DNA from 2 places in the Chitinophaga sp. OAE865 genome. Region 1 is predicted to be linked to the other one. Evidence: riboswitches for the same ligand, from Rfam matches in the RefSeq annotation. Region 1 holds a riboswitch; the other holds the start of a gene.
What was found. A riboswitch is a leader RNA that binds a small molecule or an ion and turns the genes downstream of it on or off. The one in region 1 is predicted to bind S-adenosylmethionine.

Region 1 (15,727 bases):
AGCTACCAACGTAGCGGGAATTGTAGGAGGCATGGAATATCCCGGTATTGTTTTCTGTAACTGGAAATCCACAAGGGGCGGCCTCTGGGGCGTTACAGATCACGAATTCGGGCACAACTGGTTTCCTATGATCGTTGGCTCCAATGAACGTAAATATGCCTGGATGGATGAAGGGTTTAATACTTTCATTAACGGCATCGCTACCCAACATTTTAATAACGGCGAATACGCTGCCCGCCAGAGTATGCAGCGGGCCGCCCCCATGTTGTTTTCTGCCAATGCAGAAGCCATCATGAACACACCGGATGTGATAGGGCTTAATTATAACGGCATTGCCGCTTATTACAAACCAGCAGCAGGATTGAACCTGCTCCGTAATGAAATCCTGGGGCCTGAGCGTTTCGACTATGCTTTCCGGGAATACATTAAGCGCTGGGCATTTAAACATCCTACTCCCTGGGATTTTTTCAGGAGTATGGAGAATGCCGCTGGTGAAGATCTCAGCTGGTTCTGGCGAGGATGGTTCTTTAATACCTGGAAACTGGACCAGGCGGTAAAAGACGTGAAATATGTAAAGAATGATCCGACACAAGGCGCCCTCATTACCATCCAGAACCTGGAACAATTGCCTATGCCGGTGGTGCTGGCAATAACAGATGCCAACGGAAAAACGGATACGGTGCGCCTGCCGGTGGAGATCTGGCAACGTGGCGGTAACTGGACATTCCGCTATCCGTCCACTACTAAATTAGCCGGCGTAATTATTGACCCCGCAGGCAATTTCCCTGATATCAATCCATCCAATAATACCTGGAAAGGGGAGACAGGAAAACCGGTGCCTCCCGGAACTACGGCAACGGCTATATTAAAAAGATATATTGATGCAGTTGGTGGCGACAGTCGGCTGAAAGGCTTAAAAGACCTGCTGCTGGAAGAAGAGGGTAACGTTAAAGGCACTGTTATTGAACGTCGTGTGCAGGTAAAGCAACCGGATAAAATATTGCAGGTGGTGACCGTACCAATAAATAACATGGTGCCCTTCAGGTTGCTCATTAACGGCAATAACGTAAGTATGGCCCGCATGGGAAAGAACATCCCGCTATCGCCGTCGGACAAGGCTATCCTGAAGGATAAAAACAGCCTGTTCCCCGAGTTGCAATATCTTAACAACGGCAGCGATGTTAAGATGGAGCTGTTGCCGGTGACAGAAGAAGTAAATAACGCCGAGGCATATGTGATGAGCATTGCCACTTCCAACGGAGCGCTGATGCGTAACTACTATGATGTGAAAACAGGGCTGAAAGTACGCACCGTTTCCCTGCCGGGGCAGGAAGGCAAAGAGCCGGAAACAACCACTGATTATGCGGATTACCGCGAGGTGAATGGTATACAGTTACCGTTTGCGATTACCACCACCGACCCAAGTGGTTTTGAAGCGGGGATGACAGTGAAGAAGGCAGTGGTGAATGGGGGGATTGAAGAGGAGGTGTTTAAATGATCCGTAAATGACAAGGTAGCATCTTCTGATTTTTTCGGAAGGCTATCTTGTTGTACAACAATTTATTATTTTACTTCAACAAACCCCTATACAAAATATTAAATGATGATGAAATACATTAATGTTAACCGTTTATTGTTGGCCCTTTTATCTTTCTTAATTTTTAATGGTCAATCGCTTTTTGCACAGATTAACTATACCGGATCTCTTAATCATGCAACACTTGGTGGATCTGCCTGGGTAAAAGCCGGCACGCTGGCCATCCCTCAGCAGGGAGTGTCTGCTTCCATCAGGATATATGGCGGCGTAGGTTTTAATGCTGGAATTGATCAAATGGGATCTACGGAGCTTTTTATCAGGACCGGTAATGGGAGCTCCGTGGTAGATGGCTTTGCTTTTTCTGCCTATGCTACCCGTACTGGCCGGCATATTGGAGCTGTAAATGCCATCAAGGTATTACCCAATGCGGCGGGAGCGGCCGCCACTGCGTATGATATTTATTTTTATAACGGATCTTATATTGGTCTGGGATCTTACCAGGTGACCTGCGCCTATGGAACCTGGACCCACAGCATGACACCTGCCTCCGATCCAGGCGCCTCTGCATATACAGTTCCTTTTGAATTCAGAACTTTGAATGAAACTTACCTTGCCGGCTCCCTGTTTATTTCTGGAACAAATGGTAATGTTGGTATCGGCACCGTTACTCCGAAAGCTAAGCTGGCGGTATATGGTGATATCTTTGCCACCAAAGTAAAAGTTACGCAAACGGGATGGCCGGACTATGTATTTGGGAAAGACTACCATCTTCCTGAAATATCAGCGCTTGAACAATATATATCAACACATCAGCATCTTCCGGAAATACCTTCTGCAACGGAAGTAGCGAAAGAAGGACTGGATCTCGGAGATATGAATAAAAGACTGCTGCAAAAAGTAGAAGAGCTCAGTTTATATATCATTCAATTGGATAAAAAGAACAAGGAACTGGAAAGCAGGCTTAAACTGGTGGAGAATGCCAATAGAAAGACGATTGAATAATATTCATTAAGTTTCAATTACCCCGGACTGTAAACAGATGCCATCCAAAAGAGAATACTTTTGTGAAAGTTAATATCTTCGCGGCAGCACCAATGTCATGAAAGAATGAAACAACTCCGGCCGGTAATGTTTGTGGGCACCGCCTCCGATGTAGGTAAAAGTGTGATCACAGCCGGGTTTTGCCGCATTTTCAAACAGGATGGATTTACTCCGGCGCCTTTTAAGGCCCAGAATATGTCGCTCAACAGCTATGCAACACCCGATGGCCTGGAAATAGGCCGTGCTCAGGCGGTTCAGGCTGCAGCAGCAGGCGTGCCTTGCCATACTGATATGAACCCGGTGCTGCTGAAACCTGTCAGCGACTGTAATGCCCAACTGGTGCTGCATGGCAGGCCTGCCGGTAACCAATCGGCCTGGGAGTATTTTATGGAAGATGATAAGCGTGCGCTTTTTGAGGAAGTAAAAGGTGCGTTTAACCGCCTGTCGCAACGCTATAATCCCGTTGTAATGGAAGGGGCGGGCAGCATTTCAGAGCTGAACCTGCGCGCAAAAGATATCACCAATATGCGGATCGCCCTGCATGCAGGTGCGGCCGTTTACCTTATTGCGGATATCGACCGGGGAGGCATTTTCGGTAGCGTGTATGGCACTATCGCATTGCTGCCACCGGAAGAAAAAGCATTGATAAAAGGAATCATTATTAATAAATTCAGGGGGGATATCCGCTTGTTTGAAGATGGAAAATCCCTGCTGGAAAAGATCACCGGCGTACCGGTAACCGGTGTGCTACCTTACTATCACGATATTCATATTGAAGAAGAAGATGCAGTTTCGCTTCCGCTTAAACAGAAGCGATATGTTACAGGAGAGATAAATATCGCGATCGTGTTGCTGCGGCATATGTCGAACTTCACCGATTTCAATGCGCTGGAAAAAGATGAGCGGGTAAATATCTTTTATACTGACAACCCCGCGGAACTGGCGGCTGCAGATATTATTATCCTTCCCGGAAGTAAAAATACGATAGCCGACCTGGTAGCTATCAGGAACAACGGTACCGCTGCGGCAATAACGGATGCGCATAAACGAAATAAGGCAGTGATCGGCATTTGCGGTGGTTACCAGATGATGGGGCAACAGGTGGCAGATCCTTATGGCGTGGAAGGCGCTGCCGGCAGCATCCCGGGCCTGGGTATTTTACCGGTTAGCACCGTGCTTACCAGAGAGAAGGTAACCCGGCAAAGAACTTTTTATTATCGTGGTCAGCAGAAAATATGTGAAGGATATGAAATTCATATGGGAGATACCACTGCAGCAGTTCCTTCTCCGCTGAATACTTTTACCGGTGGCGGTACAGATGGTTATTTCCTTAGGGACAACTGCTGGGGTACCTATCTTCATGGCATCCTGGACAATGATGCCGTGATCAACGACCTGCTGGCGCATTGCGGCAAACCTGTAGTAGCAAAGGAATTTGATTACCGGCGGTTCAGGGAAGAACAATATAACAAACTGGCAACACATATCCGTGAACATCTGGATATTCCGGCTGTTTATAAGGCGCTGGAATTATAATAATATTGCATTATGATACAAGGACACGGAGACGATGGCTACCTGTTTGATCAGCAGGTAAAGGCTGATTTCAGCTCCAATGTTTGGTATGGTGGTTTACAGACAGGGCTAAAGGAGCATCTCAGTAACAAAATAAACGGTATTGATCATTACCCGGATGCAGGCGCCGTAAAACTACAGGCCCTGCTGGAAAACCAGGCCTCCCTGCCCGGCGGCAGTATCCTGGTGACCAATGGCGGCACGGAAGCCATTTACCTGGTGGCACAGGCCTTTGCCGGCGCTACTACCACTGTGGTAGTGCCTACTTTTTCCGAGTATGAAGATGCGTGTAAGCTGTACCGGCACCAGGTACAATACCTGCAATGGGATAAACTAACACCGGATACCACATTTGCCACCGACCTGGTATTTATCTGCAATCCTAACAATCCTACCGGGCAGGCGCTGGATGAAAAAGCCCTGCAGCAACTCATTATACACAATAAGCATACGGTGTTCATCATCGATGAAGCCTATATACAGTTTACGCTGGATGCAGTTACCATGCTGCCTCACCTGCATCGGTTGCCCAATGTGCTGGTGCTGAGGTCCATGACAAAAACATGCTGCATCCCCGGGCTGAGATTGGGCTATGTGGCTGCACGGAAGCAGCTGCTGGACAGGGTCCGTGTTTTCAGGATGCCCTGGTCGGTGAACAGCCTGGCGCTCGAAGCGGGTTATTATATCCTGGAGCACCCTGAACAGTTTACGATTTCAACCGACAGCCTGTTACAGGAAACGTTCCGGTTATGGGAGGCTGTCCGTAAGATGCCGGAGTATAAAGTACATGCGTCCCATACGCATTTCTTTCTTTTTGAAACATTAACCGGTACAGCTGCAGGCTTGAAGGCATGGCTGATGGAACGGCATGGTTTGCTGATCAGGGATGCCTCCAATTTCTACGGACTTGGGCCTGGTCATTGCCGTGTCGCCTGCCGCAGCGCCGCCGATAATAAATTACTGATCACTGCTTTGCGCCAATGGACCCTGTATTAAAATTCGTATTGCCATTACTGTTAGGGTACATTGCCGACCTGGTGCTGGGAGATCCGCGCAGCTGGCCGCATCCCGTGAAAATGTATGGCTGGTTGATCCGGCAGGGCACCTGTTGGCTTAACCGGGGTGGTGCCCGGTTCTGGAAGGGCGCCTTACTTACTGTTACGCTTTGCGGGACGGTGTACGTAGGTTTTTATTTTATACTTATAGTACTATCGGGGTGGCCGGTAGTGTACTATGCATTCAGTACGGTGTTTGTTTTTTTTGCACTCGCCAATAAAAGCCTGTTGCAGGAAGGCCGGGAGGTTTTTGACGCATTGCACCACGAGGGACTGGAAGCAGGGCGCCGGCGACTGTCATGGATAGTGGGAAGGGATACCGGCCATTTGTCGCCGGACCAGATCCGTATCGCGGTACTGGAGTCGATGTCTGAAAACCTGAGCGATGGGGTAGTAGCCCCGCTGTGCTTCTATGCTGTGCTGGGCCTGCCTGGCATGATGCTCTATAAAATGATCAACACGCTTGATTCAATGATAGGCTATAGGAATGCGCAATACCTGTATTTTGGGCGTTTTGCTGCGCGCCTGGATGATGTGGCCAATTTTATCCCGGCCCGGATCACGGCCCTGCTGATGATCCTTCTGTACGGCAGCAGCCGGGCCTGGCATTTTATGATCAAATACGGACCGGCGCATAGCAGCCCCAATTCCGGTTACCCTGAAGCCGCGCTGGCGGGCATCCTGGATTGCCGCTTCGGTGGACCTAACCTTTACCAGGGAATTGAAGTACACAAACCTTATATTGGCGAAAATGAACGTAATATTGAACACGATGAATTCCGTAAGGTAATGTACCTTAATCATGCGGTTACTTTTGTAATGGTGATCAGTATCGTGGCGATAAAATATTATTTGATATGGATAGTACAGCAGTAACACCACAGCGGGAAAAAGAAAGGATCAGTATTTTAAGTTGCGGCTGGCTGGGTAAACCCCTGGCATTGCACCTGAAAGCCGCCGGTTACCCCGTGAAAGGCGCGCGCACCAGCATGGAGGGTGTGCGGGAACTACAGGCCCTCGGCCTGGAAGCCTATGTTGTGGTATTGTCGGAAAATGTGTTAACCGGCCCGGACGATTTCTGGGACGCCGATATTTTGGTGGTAAATATTCCTCCCCGGAAAGAAAGGGGAAAAGAGGCGCATGTATCTGAGATAATGCTGTTGCGCAGCTTTATTGAAACTACCCCTATCCGTAAGGTAATATTCGTCAGCTCCACTTCTGTATATAAAGATATCAACGGACTGGTAACCGAGGAAAATGATGAAATGCCCGATACGCCCAATGGAATGGCATTGCGGGAGGTGGAAGAGCTCCTGCTCTCGTCTACTGTATTTGATACTACTGTGCTTCGTTTCGGCGGACTGATAGGCTATGACCGCCTTCCTGATCAGCGTCGTATTATGGAAGGGCGTAAATCCAACGGTCAGCCTATGAATGTTATCCATCGCGATGATTGTATCGGCGTTATCCGCCAGGTGATCGAGAAAGATGCCTGGGGGGAAGTGTTTAATGCCTGTGCCAGCGGGCATCCGCAACGCAGCCGTTACTATAAGGCAGCAGCGCAGCATCTCGGTATTCCTATGCCCCGGAAGTTGCCTGCCAAAGAAGAGCCATATAAGATTGTAGGTTCCAGCAAACTGAGGAACATGTTGGGATATTCTTTCCTGTACGATGATCCGTTGCAGGTGTTTACGGCTAATGTTTAAAGCCCGCGGTTACATCATACAAAAAAAATTGTTTACATGTATTAAATTTACTATATTGTAGTGATACCTCCTCTATGCCAGCGGGAGGTATGGTTCAACAATAACATATTTATTCAATCCTAAACCTGAAAAAGCCGTGAATCTGCTGCTCCCTGGCCTGTTTGCTATAGCATTATGGCTGATGTTCTCCCTGTACCGGAGTCACAATCGGAAAAAGGCCGAATTGCTCTTACCCGTAAGATCTGCCAGTATTGTGAAAATTCACAGTTATAAATCCTTCGGCATCATTGCTACCATCCGCTTCAAGGATGAACAAACCCCTCAGATCGGCGACCGGTTGCATGAGGAAGGTAATATTTACCAGATCACCGGGGTGGTAACGCCCGATCCTGTAGAGGAACAACCCAGGGATACCTGGGATTGCCGCCTGGTAAAAATATAACCGGTGTATTACCTTTAAGTATCCCTGGCTTCAATATTTGACGATGAGCCTGTGTATCGGTATCATGAGATAGGTTCGCAGCGCTTTAAGAAATTTTTTATCCTGATATAGCTGGTCCGTGGTTTGCGTAAGATCTTAGAAAAAGGAGATCTTATGAATGCTTTTATGATTAAAACTTCCGGAGGCCGCTTTTATGTAAGGCCTGCATCACCAGAACGCTTCCTGGTAGATATAGATGGAGAGGAGATAATGATGGAGAAAGATGAAGACGGATATGTACGCGCACCGGGCGCTACAGATAATGGTCGTCGTTTAAATATGGGCCTGCTCAACAATATTGCAGATGAAATCGCGGTCAAAACAGCGTAGAAATTCCACAGGTTGGGGTTACTGATGCTCCTCAAATGCCGTCAGGTATTTGTCGATGTACTGTGATTTTGTTTTGGATTTATACTGCATTACAAAGCGGGGATGCTCCAGCGGGACCACCTCTTTAAAAAATTTTTCCTTTTCATTTAATGCCTGCAGGAAAGCGGCATTTTTACCCGTCCCCATACAATAGCATACTTCGCGGCTGATATTCCATTGCAGCTGTTCTTTTAAGCTGCTCACAATAAACGGATAGGCGGCCTTTGTCAAAGCGGCGCTGTCGTAATAATTGTAATTTATTTCTTTGCCGCTAGGCTGGAGGGCAGTAAATCCAAGCGGGCAAATGGAACTGATATAGAATTTCCCGTAAAATTTCTTTACTCCGCCGTAGGCGTCTATCACATCATATACGAATACCGAAGAGGGCTCATGTGTTTTGAGGCCGGTGATTTCGATCCCGCATTTATCCCACATACGTTTGGTATCTGTAAAGGGGACGCCGGTTGACCCAGATCCCAGCCGGCCGGGATTGATACCCAGGATCAGTTGCCGGGGTTGTTTATCATCATAAAACTTTTTATAGAACTGTTTCATGATGTCCATAATACCGGGGCCTTCCCGGAAAGGGTTCATCACGCGGATGCCTGCAGGCAGTTTGCCCGGAAATTGCAGCTGGCTGTTGAATGAAATGATCTGGTCTGCGATAGTCATTCCGCAAGTTAAGCCATTTGCTGGTGCCTGGTAATCTTTTCCAGTATGTCTTCTTCCCGGTAAGGCTTCATGATATAGTCGTTTAAGCCGGAGCGGAGGTACAGCTCAATATCGTCATCCATCACATTACCGGTGATGGCAATAATGGTTACTGCCGCTTTTTTCGGGTCGGGCAGTTCCCTTATCATGTTGGTTAGCATGAGCCCATCGATGCCCGGAAGATCAATGTCCGTCAGTATGAAATCGAAGGCCTCTTTTTCATATGCTTCCAGGGCCTCTTCTGCCGAAGAGACGATCAGATAGGAAGCCTGCATTCTGTCCAGCATCAGGGCCAGCAACTTTTGATTGAGAATGCTGTCTTCCACCACCAGTAAACGGATACCGGGAGGAATAATGGCGTTTGTAGATGTACTGTTCACGGGGACAATAATTTTTTTGGTAGCAGGAGATGAGGCCACCGCCCTGTACCTGATTTCAAAATAAAAAGTGGTACCTTTTCCTGGAAGGCTTTCCACATGAATCTTTCCGTTGTGCAGATCGATGATTTTCTTAGAAATATGCAATCCCAACCCGCTTCCCTTATGATAATGGTTATTTCCCTGGGAGAAAGCATCGAATACCAAAGGTAGTTCTTTATGTGAAATACCCACACCCGTATCTTTTACGCTTACCTGTAATAAGTTGTTGTCACGCACATGCGCCGTAACGGTAATACTGCCTTTTTCTGTAAACTTGATCGCATTAGCTACCAGGTTGATCAATACCTGTTTCAACCGGAAGGCATCGCCCACCAGGATTAATGTACTGGGGAAATAAATATTTACTTCCAGCGCCAGTGATTTCATTTCTGCCTGTACAGCTAATGTTTTGCATACTTCCTCAATGGCAGTGCGGGGAGAAAACTTTTCTTCCCTTAATATCGGTTCTGCAGATTCCATCCGCGTGTAGTCGAGCACGTTATTTACCACCTGCAGCAGCATTTCTGCAGAATAACGTATAGCCGGCACCGTTTCGGGCCGCTGGTCGCGTTCCATCAGGTGCACATATCCCAGCAGCGACTGCACCGGCGTACGTATTTCGTGGCTGATGGTGGCGGCAAAATCGCTTTTCTGCTGTGCGTATTTTTCCGCCTGTTGCTTGGCCCTCAGCAGTGCCAGGTCGTAGCGGTATAAACGGATGATACCATATATAATGATACCTGCCAGTAACAGGATAAGGGGGATTTCCCAGTAATTATGCTTATCCAGCCGGTACAGGGAATGATCGATGTCCTGCCCGAGCCGGAGCCGTCTTTTATCGGTTTCCTCTACAATATGCTGCTTCAGGTCTGCTATGAGGTGAAGCAGTTCAGTGAACAGGCGCTCGTTGGCGATCACCAGGGCGTATTCTTTCTGTTTCAGGTTATTGTGGCTCTCGGTGGCATCCCTGATAAATTTATTGTAGGCAGCCTGTATTTTCGAGAGCTGATCTTTGGAGAAAGCCTTACCATCTTTATTGGTATCGTATTGTACGATCTTTACGTGCTGGCTGGTTTGCTGCACCTGCGATTTATTGCTGATCGCATCTTTGATACGGCCAAGCAATTTCTTGCGTCCTTTGGTAGTGGCGGTTTCCGTGGTAATGATCGTATCGGCCTTCGGAGCGGGTACCGGTATTTTAATATTGCTCAGTTGTTGCAGCGGGGGTGGGGGAGCAGTAGTATCCCATACCTGCGATAGCTGCAGCAATGAATCTACGTATAGCCGTGTTTGTAAGTACAGCTGCGATTTCCGGGCTTTGTCGGCCAACAGGGCCTGCACCTGTTTTTCATTTCCAGTGGAGCTTACGGCGCTGTCGAGATGCGCTGTAATGCTGCTCAGCTGTCCAACATAAGTATTCAGGTATTTACGGTCGTATGTAAGCGTATATACGCGGAAGTTATTATCTGCTGCATACAGTAATTGTACTGCCTGGTCAATATGACCTGCATCTGTTTTCGTGGCAACCAGGTCTTTAACAACGATGCCTAACTGCGCTGATTCTTTCTTCCTTAGTGAGATGATCATAAAAAAGGTCATCAGAACAATCACCATTATCGTTAGTATGGCATAACGTATAAAGGTTTTTTTTTCGTGGGTTGTATACATTGTTATTATATGATTGGGACGTTGGCGTGGTGGCTAAACCGGTGCGAAAATAGTCATTTTATATTCCGTAACTAATAGATAATCAATGAAAAACAAAAAGAATAGATATGTATTTTCTGCTGAATTTCCTATATATGATTATATTTAATACATTATATATTTTTTCTTATTAAAAGTTTCATATAGTGCCGCAATTCAAGGTATAAATATTGGTATATAAGATATCTGTTATGTTTTACTTGAAAAGATGAAGTTCACTTTTCCTTTTGTATTATTGTTATACTTCTGTTGATTTGATATATCAGGTCAATAGATTTGTATTATTGTTGCCGTAATATCTGCTTTGATACATTATATGAAAAACTGTTTTTTAACCTGGCTGCTGCTCCTGGCGTGGTGGCCATGTACTTTTGCCCAGCCTGCTTCGCCAGACCAGCACTACAAATTTTATAAGGGATCCAGTGCCCTGCAGGACAGGATCTTTTACCTGTTTACCCTGATGGAGGAGTTACCGGGCCTGTCGCGGCTCATGAACAGTGACAGTGCCCTCTGTACACTTGGACAGGAATACCGGCAGCGTGTAACCGGTTCCGTGAGTAAGGGCGACCTTACCGCTCCGCTGCAATTTTCGGCACGTACTACCGGAGAGGTGAGCAAGGCGTTGATTGATTTATTGCTGCGCCACCCAAAGGAAATGGGCCGCCTGCTAAACGAAATGCGCGGCAGTGGGGTATTTCAGCTGTACGCGGATAAAGCGGATACCACACTGTTGAGTCTTGCCTGGAAAGATGCGGCCGACGGTGTGAATTATATCCTGAACGCCTATACGAATGGAAAAGGGCTCCGTTACCCCGTGATCGATTCTGCTGCCTATTATGTAGCATCACCTGCCTACAGGTCCATGATACAACGTGTGATGGAGCAGGCAGGAAAAAGGAAGCCGGGGCTGTTTTTCCGGCCCTCGCTGGACGTGGCGCTGGGGCTGCTGGAACTGAATCACCGCGATGAGGCCATACGTTATGAGCCTTTATCTGCCATTAATGAAGCCGCTTATAAAATGGTGAAGCAAACGGACTGGAGCAAATATCCTTATACCGCCATGCTTATCCTGGGCGCCAGCCCCGTGGCAACTGAGCCTTTGAGCGAAACCGGTAAAAGCCGTTGCCGTACCGGTGCAGAGTTGTACCGCAAAGGGATGGCTCCTTTTATTATTGTATCCGGAGGGCATGTACGGCCTGTAGGAACCCGGTATTCTGAAGCCGTGGAAATGAAGAAATACCTGGTTAATGAACTAAAGATCCCTGCGGCCGCAGTAATGGCCGACCCTTATGCCCGGCACACCACTACCAATGTGCGCAACGCCGTAAGGATCCTGTGGCGGAGCGGTATCCCGGTTGATAAAAAGATGATGTGCGTTTCTGACATCATGCATGTGGCATATGTAAACAGCCCTATGTTTACCAAACGTTGTAAAACCGAACTGGGATATATGCCTGCGGCAGATATGGAACAATCGGACCTTTACTTTTTGTCGTTCCTGCCAGACCTCCGCTCCCTGCAGGTAAATGTTTTTGATCCGCTGGATCCCTGAGGTAAAATATTCCGTTCACTCATTCGTCTACATATAAACACATCCTTTATTTTATGTCTGATTCTTCTATCCAGCCCTTATATACCATCCTCGGCGCAGGAGGCATAATTGCCAATGAACTGGCCGCCGAACTGGTAAAAAATCAGAAACGGGTACGCCTCGTGAGCCGTTCGCCCAAATCCATTGCAGGAATTACCGACCTGGTACCCGCAGATATTACGGACGCCGCCCAAACGAAGAAAGCAGTCAGGGGCAGTTCCGTGGTGTTCCTCACCGCCGGGCTTAAATATGATATCAAAGTATGGGCAGATGCCTGGCCAAAGATCATGACCAATGTGATCGGTGCATGTAAAGAAGCCGGTGCAAAACTCATCTTCTTCGACAACGTATACTCGTACGGGTTAGTGAACGGCCCAATGAAGGAAGACACACCATATCATCCTGCCAGTAAAAAAGGAGCTATTCGCGCAGCGATTGCCACCCAGTTGCTGAATGAAACAAAAGCCGGTAATCTCACCGCTACCATCGCCAGGGCGGCCGATTTTTATGGACCGGGCGCCGATAAAACCGGTTTCCTCAACCTGCTGATCATCGATAAGTTCAAAAAGAACAGCAGCGCCATGTGGCTTGGAAAAGACGACCAAACGCATAGTTACACCTTCACTCCCGATGCGGCCAAGGGTTTGTACCTGCTATCGCAGGACGACACTTCCTGGAACCAGGTATGGCATCTGCCTACAACCAATCCCGCACCAGACGGGAAGGGATATATACAGCTCATTGCGGAGCAAATGAATGCAAAGCCGAAGTATATGAAACTGGGCAGCTTTATGCTTACCCTATCGGGGTTGTTTGATACCACTATCCGCGAAATAAAGGAAATGCTGTACCAGAATAATCACCCCTATATTTTCGACTCTTCAAAATTTGAAAATCACTTTAATGTGAAACCTACTTCCTATGAAGAAGGGATCCGCCTTACACTGGCGCAATCTAAATAGTCTACTGATTTTGTAGGAAAATAAATTTGGAAGTTATTTTTTCTGTCTTATCTTTGCACCAGTTCTTTAAATAGCTTATCAAGAAAGGAGGAGGGACATGGCCCGACGATACCTTAGCAACCACCACTGTGCAAACAGTGAAAGGTGCTGCATCCATCCTGGTTTAAGAACCGGGAAAGATAAGTCAGATCAATAGTTTACTGTAAATTATTACTTCAAATAATTAGAAAACTCATCTGGCTCCCAGGTGAGTTTTTTTATGCCCCCACCTTCCTGATAAGCTCATTCAACGAACCTGTTTAATCAATTTTCATCAAACTAAAAACCAAACAAACGATGAGCACTATCACAGAACTGATCCATTCTATTCCCGTAGACCCGCAAACAGGCGCTATTGCCGTGCCTATTTACCAGACCTCTACTTTTATCCAGGAAGCGCCTGGTGTAAATAAAGGATATGACTATGCCCGGTCAAACAATCCTACCCGTGAAACAGCGGAGAAGATCATCGCCAAACTGGAAGGAGGTGCCACTGCCTCTGCTTTTGCCAGCGGATTAGCCGCTATTGATGCCGTGATCAAACTCCTGAAATCAGGCGATGAAATTGTAGCGGTGGATGATATTTACGGCGGTGCTTTCCGCTTATTCAACAAAGTATATGAGAAGTTTGGCATTAAGGTAAACTATGTAGATACTTCAGATACACAGGCGGTGTTTAATGCCATCACACCGGCTACACGCCTGATATGGCTGGAAACGCCTACCAATCCAACATTGAAGATTTCAGATATTGCAGCTATTGGCCGCATTGCAAAAGCGCATAACTGTTTGTTTTGTGTAGATAATACCTTTGCTTCGCCTGTGTTGCAAAAACCATTGCAGCTGGGCGCCGACCTGGTGATCCACAGCGCTACAAAATACCTGGGCGGGCACAGCGACCTCATTGCAGGTGTAGTGGTATCCAAAACCCTGCAACTGGGAGAGGAGATCAAATTTTACCAGAATGCCTGCGGGGCCATACTTTCACCGTTCGATAGCTTCCTGCTGATACGCGGTATTGAAACATTACACCTGCGTATTAAGCAACATTGTATTAATGCGCAGACGATTGCGGAATACCTGGAGAAACATCCTGCAGTGGACAAAATATTTTACCCCGGCCTGCCATCGCATCCCGGTCATGAGCTGGCGAAGCAGCAGAGTAAAGGGTTTGGCGGCATTATTTCTTTTACGCTGAAAGACGATACAGCGGAAGCAGCAACTGCTTTTGTAACATCCACTCATTATTTTAAACTGGCGGAGAGTCTTGGCGGCATTAAAAGCTTGCTATGTCATCCTGCTGCCATGACGCATAAATCCATTCCTGCTGAAAAGAGAAGGGCTGCAGGCGTAAGCGATAGCCTGATCCGCCTGTCAGTAGGGCTGGAAGAAACCGCCGATCTGCTGGCCGATTTGGAGCAGGCATTTACGAAACTGCCATTGCCCGCCTTCGCAGAAAACGGGTTGTGAGCATAGCAGCTACATTGTCGCCTGTTGCATTGAGGATCGTTGCCAGCGGATCTACCAGGGTGCCTATGATCATCAGCGGGGGGAGCGCTTCTACCGGGAAGCCATAAACGCTTATTACCAGCAGCTCGCCGATGTAGCCGCCATTGGGAATACCGCCTTCCACGATACTGACAATAACGGTAACACCCAGCGCCATGAGGATGACGGCAACGCTGTCGAATCCCCTGCCGAACATGGCAAACACCACGGCCATCTTTATGATAGAAGAAATGCTGGAACCGTCTTTATGCAGAGTGGCGCCCAGCGGCACCACTACATTGCCAATTTCCTGCGGAACGCCCATTTTTTCTACCGCCCGGAGGTTGGCGGGGATAGTAGCAATGCTGCTGCCGGTGCCAACAGCGGTAAGGGTAGGAACGATGTTATGTTTCCAGAAGATCTTTATACCAGGTATACCGCCGGCAATAAATGCATACATACTGAAGCCAACAACAAAATATACAATACCAAAACCATAGTAGATACCGAGGGAGTGCGCGTAGGTACCAAACAGCTGCGGGCCTACGGTGCCCACCTGGTAAGCAAAGTAAGCGCCCAGGCCAACAGGGCCTGCTTTCATAATGAGCGTTAGTATGTCTTTCATCACCTCGTTGCCCGAGCGGAGGAACTGCCGGAAGGCAGCTCCTTTTTCACCGGTACGCATGGCGGCAAAACCAACCAGCCCGGAGAAAATAAGAAAAGGCAGCATATTTTTGCGCGACAGTAATTCATAAAATTCATTTACTGTAAGAAGCCGCACTAACTGCTCGCCCCAGTTGCCCGGTTGTTCAAGGTTTACGTCTTTTACGAGTGTGACCTGCTGATGAATGGGAAATATCCACACGGCCACAATAGTAAGAAATGCAGCAACCAGGATGGTGCCCAGGAACACCAGCGACATTACACCGAGAATACGGCCCAGCTTATGCCCGGCCTCAATATTGGCAATAGCATCTGAAATAGCAAAGAAAACCAGCGGTATGATAGCAGTAAAAAGCAGGTTCAGGAAAATATCCCCCAGTGGT
Region 2 (15,727 bases), 1.5 Mb from region 1:
TTCAGCTTTCTTCTTCCTGGGAGGCGCTTTTTTCTTGGGTGGATTGGCTTTAACGTCCTCAATAATGGCTTTGGCTTCTTCCACGGTCAGATCAGCAGCGTTATCTATTTTTTCCTTCGGTATCTTATAGTTCTTCAGGCCTTGTTTGATATAAGGGCCATACGGTCCTTTCAGGATCTGAATTTTTTCCTTTTCAAATATTTTGATGGTCCGTTCATCCTTGGCAGTACGTTTCTCTGCGATCAACGGTGCTACTTCATCCAGTTCCACGGTGTAAGGGTCCATTTCCTTTTTCAGGGAATAGAATTTCTTATCGTGCTGTGCATACGGACCAAAACGGCCGATGTTGATAATCACATCGGAATCTTCAAACTGGCCAATGTTACGGGGCAGTTTAAACAATTCCATTGCCTCATCCAGTGTAATGGTTTCAATGCTTTGTGTGGCCTTTAACTTGGCAAAGCGCGGCTTTTCCTCGTCTTCCACGCTACCTATCTGGATCATAGGTCCATAACGGCCCATACGTGCTACAATCGGTTTACCGGTAGCGGCATCAGTGCCCAGCGGACGTTCGCCTTTCACCCGCTCTGCATTTTCCAGGGTGTTTTCCACATCTTTATGGAAAGGAGAATAAAATTCGCTGATCATCTTATTCCATACCTTTTTACCGCTGGCAATTTCATCAAATTCCTCTTCAATCTTGGCGGTAAAACCGTAGTCCATTACATTATTAAAGTACTGGTTCAGGAAGTCGGTTACAATCATTCCCAGGTCTGTAGGGAATAATTTCGATTTTTCTGCACCGGTATTTTCTGAGTCGGTTTGTTTGGTGATCTTATCGGCCTTAAGCAGCAGGATACGGAAATCCCTTTTCACACCTTCCTTATCCCTTTTCTCCACGTAATTACGTTTCTGAATGGTGGTAATAGTAGGAGCATAAGTAGATGGACGGCCAATGCCCAGTTCCTCCAGTTTCTTTACCAGGCTGGCTTCCGTATAACGGGGAGCCGGGCGGGAGAACCTTTCGGTGGCTTTCATTTCTTTCAGATCCAGGGATTGTTTTACGGCCAGTGGAGGTAAGGAACCTTCCTGTTCTTCTGTTTCATCTTCATCATCGTGGCTTTCCATGTATACTTTCAGGAAGCCGTCGAATTTCAGTACTTCCCCGCTGGCGGTCAGCTCTTCGTGGTTGGTAGAGATATCGATCTTGGCGATGGTTTTTTCCAGTTCTGCATCAGCCATCTGGCTGGCAATGGTGCGTTTCCAGATCAGTTCGTACAGTTTGCGGGTGTCGCTGTCATCTACCGTGGTGTTTTCCATGTAGGTAGGGCGGATGGCTTCGTGCGCTTCCTGTGCGGACTCATTTTTATTTTTGAATTTCCGGTGCTGATGGTATTTGTCACCGAAACTGGTTTTAATAGCTTTTTCAATTTCACTTACCGCGGTATCAGACAGGTTTACGGAGTCGGTACGCATGTAGGTGATATTACCGCTTTCATACAGCTTCTGGGCCAGCAACATGGTTTTGGAAACGCTGTAGCCGAGTTTGCGGCTGGCTTCCTGTTGCAGGGTAGAAGTGGTGAACGGTGCTGCGGGCGATTTCTTGCCGGGTTTTACCTGTATATCTTTTACGGTATAGGCGGCGCCAACACATTGCTGCAGGAATTTCTCCGCATCTTCCGCGGTTTTGAATTTGCCCGGGCCCTCGGCTTTGAAGGAAATATTCTTACCATTAATATCCTTACCGGTGAAATAAGCTTCCACTTTAAAGGTGCTCACGGAATTGAAAGTGTTGATCTCTCTTTCCCTTTCCACGATCAGTCGGACCGCTACGGATTGCACACGGCCGGCCGACAGGGAATTGCGCATACTCATTTTACGCCACAGCACGGGGGAGATCTCAAAGCCTACAATACGATCTAAAATACGGCGGGCCTGCTGCGCATTTACCCGGTCCATATCCAGCTTGCGGGGATGTTGTACGGCGTTTTCTATGGCAGGCTTGGTAATTTCATGGAAAACAATACGTTTGGTCGTTTTGGGGTCAAGGTTCAATACCTCGCACAGATGCCAGGAAATGGCCTCCCCTTCACGGTCCTCATCCGTTGCCAGCCATACCTCATCGGTATCCTTCGCCAGCTTCCTCAGTTCCTTCACCACCTTTTCCTTATCTTCCGGGATCACATACTTAGGCTTGAAGTTGTTATCAATGTCTATCCCCATGTCATCCTTCTCCAGGTCACGTATGTGACCGAAGCAGGACTTGACTTCGAAGTCTTTGCCCAATATTTTTTCTATGGTCTTGGCTTTCGCCGGGGACTCAACTATAACTAAATTTTTTGCCATGTATGCTTCTTTAATGTGCTGCTAAATACGCAAAATTCTACAAAATAATTACTTCTATGAATTCCGCAATAATATAAAAGTACCTTCAAATTAAAAAATAAGGTCGCTTTTAAACGTTAAAATACGTTGTAATGTAATGAAAAAAACGGGTACCCGCTAAAACACGTATATTAGAAACCACGAATCCGATCGATACCGGCGGTTTGTTATTTTAAAATTAAATATAATGGATGTAGTTATCGTTGGCACAGGCAATGTTGCGCATTGTTTCGGACATCTCCTCAAAATTCATGGTCACCAGGTAAAACAGGTGGTGAGCCGGCAGAAAGACCATGCCAGGGAGCTGGGGGAGATGCTCCATGCAGATTATACGAATGATCTGCAGGATATAAATATGGACGCGGATGTATACCTGCTTGCAGTGAGTGATGCGGCCATCCCTGAGCTGAACGACGAACTGCGCCTGGGAAAGCGTATGGTGGCGCATACGGCCGGAGCGGTGCCCCTGGCTGCCATCTCCAGGATATCCTCCAATACAGGGGTGGTGTATCCTTTACAGTCGATCCGCAAGGAGGTGAAAAATTACCCGCCCATCCCCGTGATGCTGGAAGCCAGCAACGACGAGGTGCTCAGGCGGCTGCAATCACTGGCCCAGAGTATTTCAGGCAGCGTTACGGTTACTTCTTCCGAACAGCGGTTGAAATACCACCTCACGGCCGTGCTGTGTAATAATTTTACCAATCACCTGATCGCCCAGGCAAAAGCCTATTGTGAAAAAGAGCAGCTGGATTTTAATTTACTGCAACCTATTATAAAGGAAACCTTCGACCGGCTGGAGAAATTTGCACCGGAGCAGGTACAAACAGGGCCCGCATTGCGGCAGGATGATACTACCATGAGCCTGCACCGGGATCTGCTGGCCGGAGATCCCTACCTGCAGCTGGTATACCAGGTCATGTCAGACGCTATTTACCAGTTCCATAATAAATAGGGAATAATCGATTGTTAATGCGTAATTGGCTATTTTTGGCCCCATGAACGTATTGGCTTTATTTAAATCTATCACCACCTTTGTACTGGATGTGGATGGTGTGCTCACGGATGGCACCCTGCAATTGCTGCCGGGCGGCGAAATGTCGCGCAGAATGAATATAAAGGATGGCTATGCGCTGCAACTGGCGGTGAAAAAGGGTTACCGGGTGGTGATCATCTCAGGGGGAAAATCGGAAAGCGTGGTGAGCAGGTTACAGGGACTGGGTATAAAAGATATCTATACAGGGGTACACGATAAGCAGGAGAAACTGCAGGATTATGTTTTTGAAAATGATCTTCGCTGGGACGAGATATTATATATGGGAGATGATATCCCGGATTATCTGCCTATGCAACTGGTAGCTTTACCCACCTGCCCCGCAGATGCAGCAGCCGAAATAAAAAGTATTTCGAGGTACGTGTCCCCTCTGCCCGGGGGCCATGGTTGCGTAAGAGAGGTAATGGAAAAAGTATTGAAACTGAACGGACATTGGTTAATGGATGAAGGAATCGCATCGAAATAATAAAAGAGAAAACTATGAAGCTCTGGGCTGCATTTTTTAAACTGATCAGGTACCCGAACCTGGTATATATTGCCCTCACCCAGTTCTTACTGCAATACTGCGTGGTAGAGCCGGTGTTACGCAGCTCCGGCGAAGAGCCGTCGCTACCGGTTCCCCAGTTTGTTTTACTGAGCCTGTCTACCATACTGGTGGCGGCTGCGGGTTATATTATCAACGACTATTTTGATATAAATATAGACATCATCAACAAGCCGGATAAGATGGTGCTGGATAAAATCATCAGCCGGCGCTGGGCAATGGCCTGGCATACCATGCTTAACCTGGCCGGTGTATCGCTGGGATTTGTGGTGGCATGGAAAACCGGGCAGTTCTATCTTGGCTTTACACAGGTGATCTGTTCACTGCTGCTCTGGTTTTATTCCACTTCTTTTAAAAGACAGGTGCTGATCGGGAATGTGATCATTTCCCTGTTAACCGCCCTGGCCGTGGTGGTGGTGGGCTTTTACGAAAGCCAGATCTATCATAGTTTTGAAGCCATCATTTCGCCTACCGGCAGGAAGCTGATACAGATCATCGGGGTATATGCATTATTTGCTTTTCTTATTTCCATGGTCCGGGAAATTGTGAAGGACCTGGAAGATATGATGGGCGACAGTAAAGACGGATGCCGCACCCTGCCCATCGCCTGGGGAGTACTGGCAGCCAAGCGTTTTTGTAATGCCCTTTTGCTGGCATTGGTAATTATTATCCTCCTGGTGGAGATCAGGGTATGGATCTTGGGCTGGTATGCAGCCATCGGTTACCTTCTCCTGTTTGTACAGGCGCCCTGTGCCTACATTTACGTGTTGCTGAAAAAGGCAAGTCTCCCAGAACATTATCACAAAGTAAGCTCACTGGTAAAAGTGATCATGCTCACCGGAATTTTATCAATGATATTTTTTAAACTTTATTTATAGAGATGTATAACCGTGCACCCGTTGTCCTGGCTTCACAGTCGCCGCGCAGAAAGCAATTGCTGGAACAGGCCGGCATTCCTTTCCAGGTGAAGGTGATAGAAACAGCAGAAACTTTTCCTCCCGAATTAGCCATAGTGGATATTCCCGTGCATATTGCGCGCCAGAAGGCCGCCGCCGTGCGGGAGCTGTGCGCTCCCGGCGATGTTATTATTGCTGCTGATACCGTGGTGGTACTGGACAATGATATTATCGGTAAGCCAAAGAACCGGGAAGATGCCATTAACATTTTATCGCGGCTCAGCGCAAGAGAGCATCGTGTAGTCACCGGCGTTATTATCAGGCAGGGAGAGAAGGAAGTAGCCTTTTCCAAAACAACGGCTGTACATTTCAAGCCGTTAACCACAGAGCAGATCACTTATTATGTGGATGAGTACAAACCTTTCGACAAGGCAGGCGCCTATGCCATACAGGAATGGATCGGCGCTGTGGGGATAGACAGTATAAATGGTTGCTTCTATAATGTAATGGGGCTACCGGTAAGCAGGGTAGTAGAAGAGCTGGAAAATTTTTAATCAATAAGAACGGCGCAGGGAACTGCGCCGTAATCATGATTGGTTTTTGCTTTATTACATCTCTTTTATTCCAATATCAGGATATTCACATCTTTATTTTTCAGCCAGCCGGCTTCTCTCAGTTTCTGCAGGTTGATAGTACCTACCACATAGCGCCATTCAGTAGACTCATATTTTTCAGAGATATTAAAGAACTCTGCCAGGTCTACCTGGTCGGGTGATTTGTAGCGCAGGTATACTTTCAGTTTTACATCATTTGTAAAGCTGGGCTGGTTGTTTTGTTTGATCTTTTTGTACTCGTAGCGGTAGTTGTACAGCAGTGCGGAGATATCCGATAATACGGCGCTGCCGGTGGCGGTACCGCCTGCGCCTTTACCTACAAAGAACTGTTTGTCGGTGAATGCGCTTTCCAGCAGGATACCGTTGTATTCGTTGTACACATCGTAGAGCAGGTTGTGCTCCCTGATCAGGTGTGGCAGTACATAAGCGAATACATGCCCGTTCTGACGGCGGCATTGTGCAATGAGTTTGATAGTACAATTCCTTTGTTTGGCAAACTGGATATCAAAATCATTCAGGTGATGGATACCGAAGTTGAACACTTCTTCCGGTTTCACAAAAGTACCGAATGCGTGCAGCAGCAGGATCACTATTTTGAATTTCGGATCATATCCTTCGATATCCAGTGTTGGATCTGTTTCCGCGAAACCCAGGTCCTGCGCTTGTTGCAGGGCGGTGGCAAAGCTGAGGTTCTCTTCAAATATTTTTGTAAGAATATAATTCGTAGAGCCGTTACAGATACCTTCCACTGCATTGAGCAGGTCGTTATCGTAGTATTCTTCCAGGTTACGGATAATGGGAATACTTGCGCAGCTGGATGCTTCATACAGGAAGGGTACTTTGTTTTCCGCCTGCAGCTGGTACAGAGCCGGCAGGTTTTCAGCGATCATGCGTTTGCTGGCGCTTACTACGGCTTTACCGTTGCGGAGCGCTTTGCTCACTATTTCAAAGGCTGCTTCGGTTTCATTGATCAGCTCTACTACTACGTCAATGGTAGGATCTTCGAGTATTTCATTTTTGTCTGTCGTAAAATAACTGCTGTCGATCGGTCTTGATTTATTAGGATCTTTAATACAGATCTTTTTGATCCGTGCATTAATACCTTTTGTTCTGTTCAAAACTTCATAGAGTCCTTGTCCTACGACGCCGAATCCGAAAATGCCTAAATTGATGATCTTGTTTTCCATACTTTTTTTGAGCTTGCAGCCTTAGCAATCAGTCTTTCGCCGTGCAGAGATGATCAGTTTCCGTACATTGAAAGTGGTGTTACCAACCACTAATGGCTTTATTGTAAAACTGTAATTTGCTTGCCGGCCGGATGGTTTAGTTTATCCAGCGCCTGTTTCAGGTCGTTGATCAGGTCATCGGCATCTTCGATGCCTACTGATAAACGGATGCAGGAATCCTGCAGTCCTGTTTTTCTCCGGAATTCTTCCGGGATGGTACGATGCGTCATGGTGGCCGGGTGGGCCAGCATGCTTTTCACGCCGCCAAAGCTTTCTGCCAGCTTAAATAATTTGGTAGCGTTTACGATACGGATCGCATTTTTGATATTGTCGCTTTTCAGGGAAAAGCTTACCAGAGCGCCGTAATTTTTTTGTTGTTTACGGGCGATGTGGTGATTTTTGTGGGTGGCCAGTCCGGGATAGAACACTTTATCCACCGCAGGATGTGTGGCCAGCCAGTTAGCGATGGCGCTGGCGTTGCTGCATTGTTTTTCCAGGCGGAGGTACAGTGTTTCGATACCGCGTATAGTAAGCCATGCTTCAAAGGGGCTGAGTATACTGCCGGAAATATTCTGGTTATACCGGATCTGGTCTGCCAGTGTTTTTGAGTTCACTACTACAAGGCCGGCGATCACATCGCAATGGCCTGCCAGGTATTTGGAGGCGCTGTGGATCACAAGATCCGCGCCCAGTGTTAACGGCTGTTGCAGTAATGGGGTACTGAAGGTATTGTCTACCGCCAGCAGGATATTATGCTGTTTGGCAATTTTGCTGATAGATTTAATATCAGATACGCGCAAAGTGGGATTGGTGGGCGATTCCAGCCAGATGATCTTTGTATTGGGCGTAATTGCGGCCAGTACTTTATCGAGGTTGCTGGTATCTACAAAATTCACTTTGATCCCAAAGCGTTCAAACATGTGGTTAAAGATCTGGAAGATGCCACCGTAGGTATCTTCCACGGCCATGATCTCATCGCCGGACTTTAACAGCTTCAGCACTGCATCTATGGCCGACATACCGCTGGCAAACGCAAACCCGGCAAACCCTTCTTCCAGGTTGCAGATGAGGTCTTCCAGCACTTTTCTCGTGGGGTTGTTTGCCCGCGAAAACTCAAAGCCTTTATTGATGCCGGGTGATTCCTGCACAAAAGTGGACGTTTGATAGATAGGCACAGAAATGGCGCCTGTCAGTTCGTCTACCGGTATGCTGTGAATCAGTTGTGTAGCTGTTTTCATGTTATAAATTATTTTTAATGATGTTCAATGTGCACAATTGCCAACTGCAACGATATCATTAAAGATCAACTTAAACAACAACAAATCCATGAAAGGGCGGGGAGGGGGCATAAAAAAAGCTCTCCCGTTTGTTGGAAGAGCTCTTTTAGAAAGTTATATATATCTGTGAAGTATTATCTCTGCCAACTTATCTTTCCCCGGTTTGCACCAGGGCAGGAATTAGCACCTTTTTCCCGATCATAGATCAGGAAAGGTTGCTAAGGCATCGCAGGGCCAAGTCCCTCCGCCTTTCTGGATAAGTGATGTGTAAGAACTGGCGCAAAGGTAATATCACTTTAGGCAGATTTCCAAATTGGAGTAGTTTTTTATTTATTAACCGGTGTTTTATTACCTTTGGATGATATTATTTTATACCCAACCATATCTTTTATGTTTGTTAACCCGTTGCTCTCAGAAGAGCTGTTCCAGCATATCTGGGCCTTCCGGCTATTTAAGCAGGATCATCTGACCACCACCGGCGGAGAGCCGGTACAGGTAATATTTCCAGGCGTTCATAACCACAATGGCGGACCGGATTTTTCGGCTGCCAAGATCAGGATCGGCGCTACTTTATGGGTAGGCCAGGTGGAGCTGCACCTGCGCACATCCGACTGGTTCCGGCACGGGCATCAGTATAATGCACAATACGGCCGTATTATCCTGCATGTGGTGTTTGTGCACGACATGCCCGATGTTGTTACCGGGAATGCTCCCTGCCTGGAATTGCAGCAGCATATCCCCAAGGTGCTCCTGCAGCGTTATGAGCAGTTGAAATCATTATCGCCTTTTGTGCCATGTGCCCCCCATGCCGTGCAGGTGCCGCAGCTGATCTGGCTAAGCTGGAAAGAGCGGTTGCTGGCGGAGCGCTGGGAACGTAAGATCAGCAGCCTGCGGGCCTGGCTGCAGCATAATCATTACAATTGGGAGGAAGTGTGCTACTGGGCAGTGGCGCAGAGTTATGGCGCACCGGTAAATGCCTTGCCTTTCCTGCAGGTGGCGCAATCGCTTCCCTATAAAATGCTGATGCGGTACCGGCACCTGCTGCTCCAGGTAGAGGCGCTGCTGTTTGGCCAGGCAGGGATGCTGGAAGCCTCGCAAACCGACGGGTATGCGTTACAGTTACAGGATGTTTACGGGCACCTGCAGCACAAATTCCGGCTCAGCCCAATTCCGGCCCACCACTGGAACTGGCTGCGGATGCGCCCTGCTGCCTTTCCCACCATGCGGCTGGCCACTTTTGCCGCATTGCTGCAGCAATCCACCCACCTGTTTTCCCGGATCCTGGAAGCCCCTGATGTAACAGCCCTGGAACAACTTTTTTTCGTGCAGCCGTCGGCGTACTGGCATACACATTACCGTTTCGGGCAACCCGTAGCGCGCACCCAGCGGCCCGGGAAGCAGGCGGTACAGGGTATCCTGATCAACACGGTGCTGCCCCTGCTGTTCCTGTACGGACAGGATAAGAATGGCAAATATTACCAGGAAAAAGCCCTGCATTTCCTGCAGCAGCTGCCGCCGGAAAGGAACCATATCACCAACAGCTGGAGCCAGCTTGGTATTGGCCAGGAAAGCGCGTTGGAATCGCAGGCGCTGCTGCAGCTGAAACAGCATTATTGTGATGAGAAAAGATGCCTGCAGTGCGCCATAGGAGTGAAGATCATTTCAGGCGTGTAGCGGATTTTGTCTTGGAACACTGATTACGCTGATTTTGATGATTTGTTTGATTTTATTTTGGGAGTTTGATAATAAATTAAGGGAGATATGAGCGGATTCACCCGCATATATCTCCCTTAAAAAAATAAGATCTTAAAATAAAATCAAACAAATCATCAAAATCAGCGTAATCAGTGTTCCAAGACAATTTAAACCGCCGAAGGCGGTGCACTACCAATTAAAGGTGACATCCTGTACAATGTCCGGGTGCACGCTCATGGCCACGGGACAGGTATGTGCCGCCCTTTCCAGGATGGTCCGTTCTTTTTCACCAAGGCCATGGCCTTCGGGGAAGTCGAATACGATGGTGATGCCCGTGATACGGCGCGGGTCTGTGCCCATTATTTTCTGTACGCTTACTTTGGTGCCCTCAATAGCCCAGTTATTATCCATTGCCTTGATGCCCATAATGCTGAGCATACAGGAGCCCAGGGCAGTGGCTACAAGGTCGGTGGGAGAAAATCTTTCCCCCCTGCCACGGTTGTCAACAGGTGCATCTGTTTCGATAACAGTGCCTGATTGCAAATGGGTGGCGGTGGTACGTAACTGGCCGGTATAGATAATAGATGCTGTTTGCATGATATCTTTTTAAATGATCAATCCGTAAAATTAAATGTATTTTTATTATAAGTGTATCCCTGGCAGTAAAGGTCCCTGGTAAACTAAAAAAAAATTAGCTACGTTTGTAATATATACATAACAATACCTTTGTTCAAGCGTTTATTTATTATAATAATAGCCCACTGTGAAAAAAATATACTTAATCCTGTTTTTAGCAACAATATCCGGCGGCTTGTTTGCGCAAACCACCACCCGGCAGCAAAGCACCAAGAAAAGTGATAAGGAACAGCGTAAGCTGAAAAAGATCTCCATTTTCCGCGAACAGGAAGAGGGGGAGAATGTTTTCCAGCGTGATTTTTCTGCAGGGGCAAGGCTGAACACCGACGGATGGTCTGGTTTTGCGGAACTGGGATACCGGAAAACGAGGAAAAAAGTGAATTATTTCCAGTTTGAGTTTGGGGAGAAGAAGAGTAATAAGGAAGTAAAGGTCAATAGCGGGTATGCCTTTACCCAGCGCCCATATATTTACGGTAAACAGAATAATTTTTACCAGGCAAAACTGGGTGTAGGCCAACGGTACCTGATTGGCGGTAAAGCCAATAAAAACGGGGTGGAGGTAGACGCTGTCTATTACGGGGGCGTATCCCTGGGGCTGGTAAAACCCTATTACCTGAATGTGCAGAATGAAACGGGTGAAAATGTGGATATCAAGTACACCCCTGAAACTGCGGACCTTTTCCTGCACAAAGAGCAGATCAACGGCGCGGGCGGTTTCGGAAAAGGATGGAACAACCTCAGCGTGGTTCCGGGATTGCATGCCAAATTGGGTATGCGGTTCGACTGGGCCCATTTCAACGAGGTGGTGAGCGCCCTGGAAGTGGGAGTGAATGGTGAATATTATACCAAAAAGATTCCTATTATGGTGGTAGTAGATGGAGTTGACCAGAATAAACAGTTCTTTTTTAATGCATATGTCAGCATCCAATTCGGGAAGCGCTGGAATAAGAGATAAGTATTAACTTTGCTCTTCTAAAGAAAGGAATAAGCGATGCAAGAACTACCCGTAATAGCCGCCGAACCGGCTACAACAAGAGTGAAAAAGCCCGACTGGCTGCGCGTTAAATTACCCATAGGCGAGAATTATAAACAGGTTAGAAACCTGGTAGATACCCATAAATTACATACGATCTGTGAAAGTGGCAACTGCCCTAATATGGGCGAATGCTGGGGAGCCGGCACCGCTACTTTTATGATCCTGGGAAACATCTGTACCCGTAGCTGCGGCTTTTGTGCCGTAGCCACCGGCCGGCCGGAAGCAGTGGATTTCGATGAGCCGCAACGGGTGGCGGAAGCCATTTACCTGATGAAAGTAAAACATGCCGTTATCACCTCTGTAGACAGGGATGAGCTGAAAGACGGCGGTTCCATCATCTGGGCCAACACCATCAATGCTGTTAGGGCATTGAATCCTGAAACCACCATGGAAACCCTTATCCCGGACTTCCGTGGCCAGTGGGAAAATCTCCAGCGTATCATTGATGTGGCGCCTGAAATTGTATCACACAACCTGGAAACGGTAGAACGTTTAACCAAGCAGGTAAGGATACAGGCCAAATATCACCGCAGCCTGGAAGTGATCCGCCGCCTGAAAGAAGGTGGCATGCGCACCAAGAGCGGTATCATGCTCGGTTTGGGCGAAACAAAAGAAGAAGTGGTACAGGCCATGCAGGACCTGTACGATAACGGTTGTGATGTGGTAACGCTGGGCCAGTACCTGCAGCCTACACCAAAACATCTGCCCGTGGCACGCTTCGTTCATCCTGATGAATTTGCAGAATTACGCGAGATAGGTTATAACATGGGACTCGACTACGTAGAGTCAGGACCGTTAGTAAGATCATCCTATCACGCAGAAAAACATATTGTCAGCGGTCGTAATAAAGGATGACCGGAACTGATTTTCACTTATTTGTTAAAATCCACCCGGAAGGGTGGATTTTTGTTTTCATAACGTTATCTTAGCGCCCGAATTCGTTTTACCTAAACAACAAGATTAGTTGTTGTATACCTACTTCGCTGTTATACGTTGTATTCAGATACCTGGAACCACTCTGGAAACCGTGCGTTAAAGTTCCAGATGATTTTGAATCCGCGACTCTCTAATCAACCTACCTGTTTGCTGTAATCATTACAGCCTGACATGTTTTTGCGGCAATTAAAAATGTTGTGATGCGGATAGCGTCGCAACAAATACAGGACAATAATGCTATGCCATTAAAAGCCGGGCTTTTTATGTATGCGTTATTTCCTTTCGATTGGTACAATGATGAACTGAATGTCAAAAGCCTTTTATGAAAAGAGCATTTTATTTGTTAGCTGTGGCATGCGGATTAATTATATCCCCGCAGGTATTTGCACAGCAATCTTCTGATTCCCTGCTAACCAGCGCTACCCTGCAGGACTGTGTAAGGTATGCCCTTACCCACCAGCCGGTTATCAGGCAGTCGCTTATTGATGAAGCGATCACCGACCGGACAGTGAAGAGTAAACTGGCCGATTGGTATCCGCAGGTAAACCTGGATTATAACATCCAGCATTACCTGGAACTGCCCACTTCCATTTTTGGAGGTAATCCCACCAAAGTAGGCGTGGCAAACACTTCCACTGCATTGTTCGGGCTGAACCAGAATATCTTCACCCGGGACCTTTTACTGGCCACCAATACGGCAAGGGACATAAGGAGGCAAAGCCGGCAAACAACCGCACGTAACCAGATAGACCTGGTAGCAGATGTAAGCAAGGCCTACTATGATGTGCTTCTCACTACCGAACAGATCAAGGTACTGAACGAAGATATTACCCGCCTGGAAAGAAGCCTGAAAGATGCGAATAACCAGTATGCCAGCGGTGTGGTAGATAAAACCGATGCCAAGCGCGCCACCATTTCGCTGAACAATGCACGTGCACAACAAAAGGCAGCGCGTGAGCTGCTTACAGCCAAACAGGCCTACCTGAAACAGCTGATGGGATACCCGGTGAACAGCGGAGATGTGCCGCTTACAGAAGACTCTGCAGCTGTGGCCGCACAGGTAACCGGCGCGGATACCCTGCTTACTGCGGATTATAAAAACCGTATCGAGTACCAGTTACTGGAAACGAATCAAAGCCTGCAGCAAGCCAACCTGAAATATAACAAATGGAGCTATCTGCCTACCGTATCCGCATTTATCAATTACTCCTTTGCCTATCAGAACGAACAGTTTGGCAAGTTGTACAGCGAGAATTATCCGAACTCTCTACTGGGATTGAAGCTATCCTTACCCATTTTCCAGGGAGGAAAAAGAGTGCACAACATCCGCATGGCAGAGCTGCAGTTACAGCGTACCCAATGGGATTTTGCGGCTTTAAGAAGCCAGATCAATTCGCAGTATGCGCAGGCGATGGCCAATTATAAAAGTAATTACAACGACTATCTCACATTGAAGGAAAACGTGCAGATGGCACAGGATGTATATGATATGTTGCAGCTGCAGTATAAGGAAGGGATCAAAACCTATCTCGATGTACTGGTGTCTGAAACAGAACTGCGTACCGCGCAGCTGAATTTTTATAATTCCATGTACCAGGTATTGTCCAGCCGGATAGACCTGCAAAAAGCATTAGGAACCTTAACAGCTAATTATTAAATGGTAACCGGAACGGATATGAAAAAAATGAACCACATTGTCTTAATCAGCGCTGCCAGCATCCTGGGCTTTACTGCCTGTAAAGGTCCGGCCCAGAAGGGAGCGCCCGCTATGCCCCCTACACCGGTGAATATTACGGAGGCATCCGTAGCACCGGCCGTTTATTACGATAAATACCCCGCCACGGTAGTAGCGTTGAACCAGGTAGAACTGCGTTCCCAGGTATCAGGGTTTATTACCGGGATCTTTTTTAAAGAAGGTGAAGTAGTGCAGAAAGGAAAGCCCCTGTATGAAATAGACCGCCGCAAATATGAAGCGGCTTATTTGCAGGCACAGGCCAATGTAGCCAGTGCAAAAGCCAGCTTTGAAAGGGCAAAGAAAGATGACGACCGTTACCAGCGCCTGGCCGACCAGGATGCGGTGGCCCGCCAGATACTGGATAATGCAAAAGCAACCCTGGAAACTTCCCGCAGCCAGCTGGCTGCAGCAGAAGCCAGTCTTGCTGCCGTTCGTACAGACCTGGATTATTCCCTGATCAAAGCGCCGTTTACCGGGCGTATAGGTATTTCCCAGGTAAAGCTCGGCGCACAGGTGAGCCCCGGTACCACCCTGCTGAATACCATCTCCAGTGAAAACCCGATAGGAGTTGATTTCGTGATAACAGAAAATGAGATCTCCCGTTTTGCAGGCATGCAGGGTGGAAAAGCCAGCGACTCTACTTTCCGTCTGCAGTTATCCGATGGCACTGAGTTCGTACATGCCGGTAAGATCCTCGCCATTGACCGCGGGGTAGATAATCAGACCGGTACCATCCGTGTGCGTATCGAGTTCAATAACCCGGACGACAGGCTGAAAGACGGTATGAGCTGCGTATTGCGCGTGCTGAATGAGCAGTCCGGAGAAAGACTGATCATCCCGTATAAAGCGCTCACTGAGCAGATGGGGGAATACTTTGTATTTGTTGCAAAAGATTCCGTGGCTGCCCAGCAGAAAGTACACCTGGGACCAAGGATCGGCGACAGGATCGTGATCATGGATGGTATCCAGGCCGGTGATAAGGTGATCACAGAAGGCTTCCAGCGTTTACGCGATGGCGGCAAAATACAGATAGGAATACCAGCCGCTCCAACAGGTGCGCCTGCGAAGAAATAGTTTATCAGTAGAATCAACAGCAGAAGATCATGATTGCAGATACTTTTATAAAACGACCCGTAACGGCTATAGTAATATCTATAGTACTGGTACTGGTGGGAATACTGGCGATGATGAACCTGGCCATAGGTCAGTACCCGGAAATATCGCCTCCCACCGTACAGGTAACAGGTACCTATACCGGGGCGGATGCACAAACGGTGGAACAAACCGTAGCCACACCCGTGGAAGTGCAGGTGAACGGTACGCCGGGCATGACCTATATCAACACGAACAACACCAGCAGCGGGCAGATGAGCATGACGGTAAACTTTGAAGTGGGTACCGACATCAATATTGCCGCGCTGGATGTGCAGAACCGTGTGGGAATTGCGCAGCCTACCCTGCCACAGGAAGTACAGCGTTTAGGGCTCACCGTTAGAAAGCGTAACCCCAGTATCCTCATGCTGGTGGCACTGTACTCACCTAAAGGCACACACGATATTACCTTCCTGGATAACTATACCAACGTATATGTAAAAGATGCATTGCTGAGGGCAAAAGGGGTGGGCGATATCTTCACCCGTGCGGATGATTTCAGTATGCGTATCTGGCTGAAACCCGATAAGCTGGCTGAAATGGG

Region 2: another riboswitch for S-adenosylmethionine. It lies ahead of ABIE50_RS09995 (trans-sulfuration enzyme family protein); the one in region 1 lies ahead of ABIE50_RS15925 (trans-sulfuration enzyme family protein).

The regions. Positions count from the first base shown of each region.
Region 1 is NZ_JBEPOF010000001.1:3,903,490-3,919,216, forward strand. It holds gene ABIE50_RS15865 (M1 family metallopeptidase) at 1-1,498, shown strand, start outside; gene ABIE50_RS15870 (hypothetical protein) at 1,604-2,539, shown strand; gene ABIE50_RS15875 (cobyric acid synthase) at 2,645-4,114, shown strand; gene ABIE50_RS15880 (pyridoxal phosphate-dependent aminotransferase) at 4,127-5,149, shown strand; gene cbiB (adenosylcobinamide-phosphate synthase CbiB) at 5,134-6,084, shown strand; gene ABIE50_RS15890 (SDR family oxidoreductase) at 6,066-6,914, shown strand; gene ABIE50_RS15895 (hypothetical protein) at 7,051-7,356, shown strand; gene ABIE50_RS15900 (hypothetical protein) at 7,510-7,725, shown strand; gene ABIE50_RS15905 (uracil-DNA glycosylase family protein) at 7,744-8,436, opposite strand; gene ABIE50_RS15910 (ATP-binding protein) at 8,445-10,562, opposite strand; gene ABIE50_RS15915 (YdcF family protein) at 10,918-12,153, shown strand; gene ABIE50_RS15920 (NAD-dependent epimerase/dehydratase family protein) at 12,207-13,154, shown strand; SAM riboswitch class I at 13,227-13,340, shown strand; gene ABIE50_RS15925 (trans-sulfuration enzyme family protein) at 13,491-14,663, shown strand; gene ABIE50_RS15930 (dicarboxylate/amino acid:cation symporter) at 14,620-15,727, opposite strand, start outside.
Region 2 is NZ_JBEPOF010000001.1:2,422,652-2,438,378, forward strand. It holds gene topA (type I DNA topoisomerase) at 1-2,346, opposite strand, end outside; gene ABIE50_RS09970 (Rossmann-like and DUF2520 domain-containing protein) at 2,573-3,337, shown strand; gene ABIE50_RS09975 (KdsC family phosphatase) at 3,381-3,902, shown strand; gene ABIE50_RS09980 (geranylgeranylglycerol-phosphate geranylgeranyltransferase) at 3,917-4,858, shown strand; gene ABIE50_RS09985 (Maf family nucleotide pyrophosphatase) at 4,861-5,430, shown strand; gene ABIE50_RS09990 (homoserine dehydrogenase) at 5,496-6,677, opposite strand; gene ABIE50_RS09995 (trans-sulfuration enzyme family protein) at 6,776-7,954, opposite strand; SAM riboswitch class I at 8,139-8,256, opposite strand; gene ABIE50_RS10000 (DUF2851 family protein) at 8,384-9,667, shown strand; gene ABIE50_RS10005 (OsmC family protein) at 9,878-10,285, opposite strand; gene ABIE50_RS10010 (hypothetical protein) at 10,452-11,279, shown strand; gene lipA (lipoyl synthase) at 11,316-12,215, shown strand; gene ABIE50_RS10020 (TolC family protein) at 12,619-13,953, shown strand; gene ABIE50_RS10025 (efflux RND transporter periplasmic adaptor subunit) at 13,981-15,105, shown strand; gene ABIE50_RS10030 (efflux RND transporter permease subunit) at 15,135-15,727, shown strand, end outside.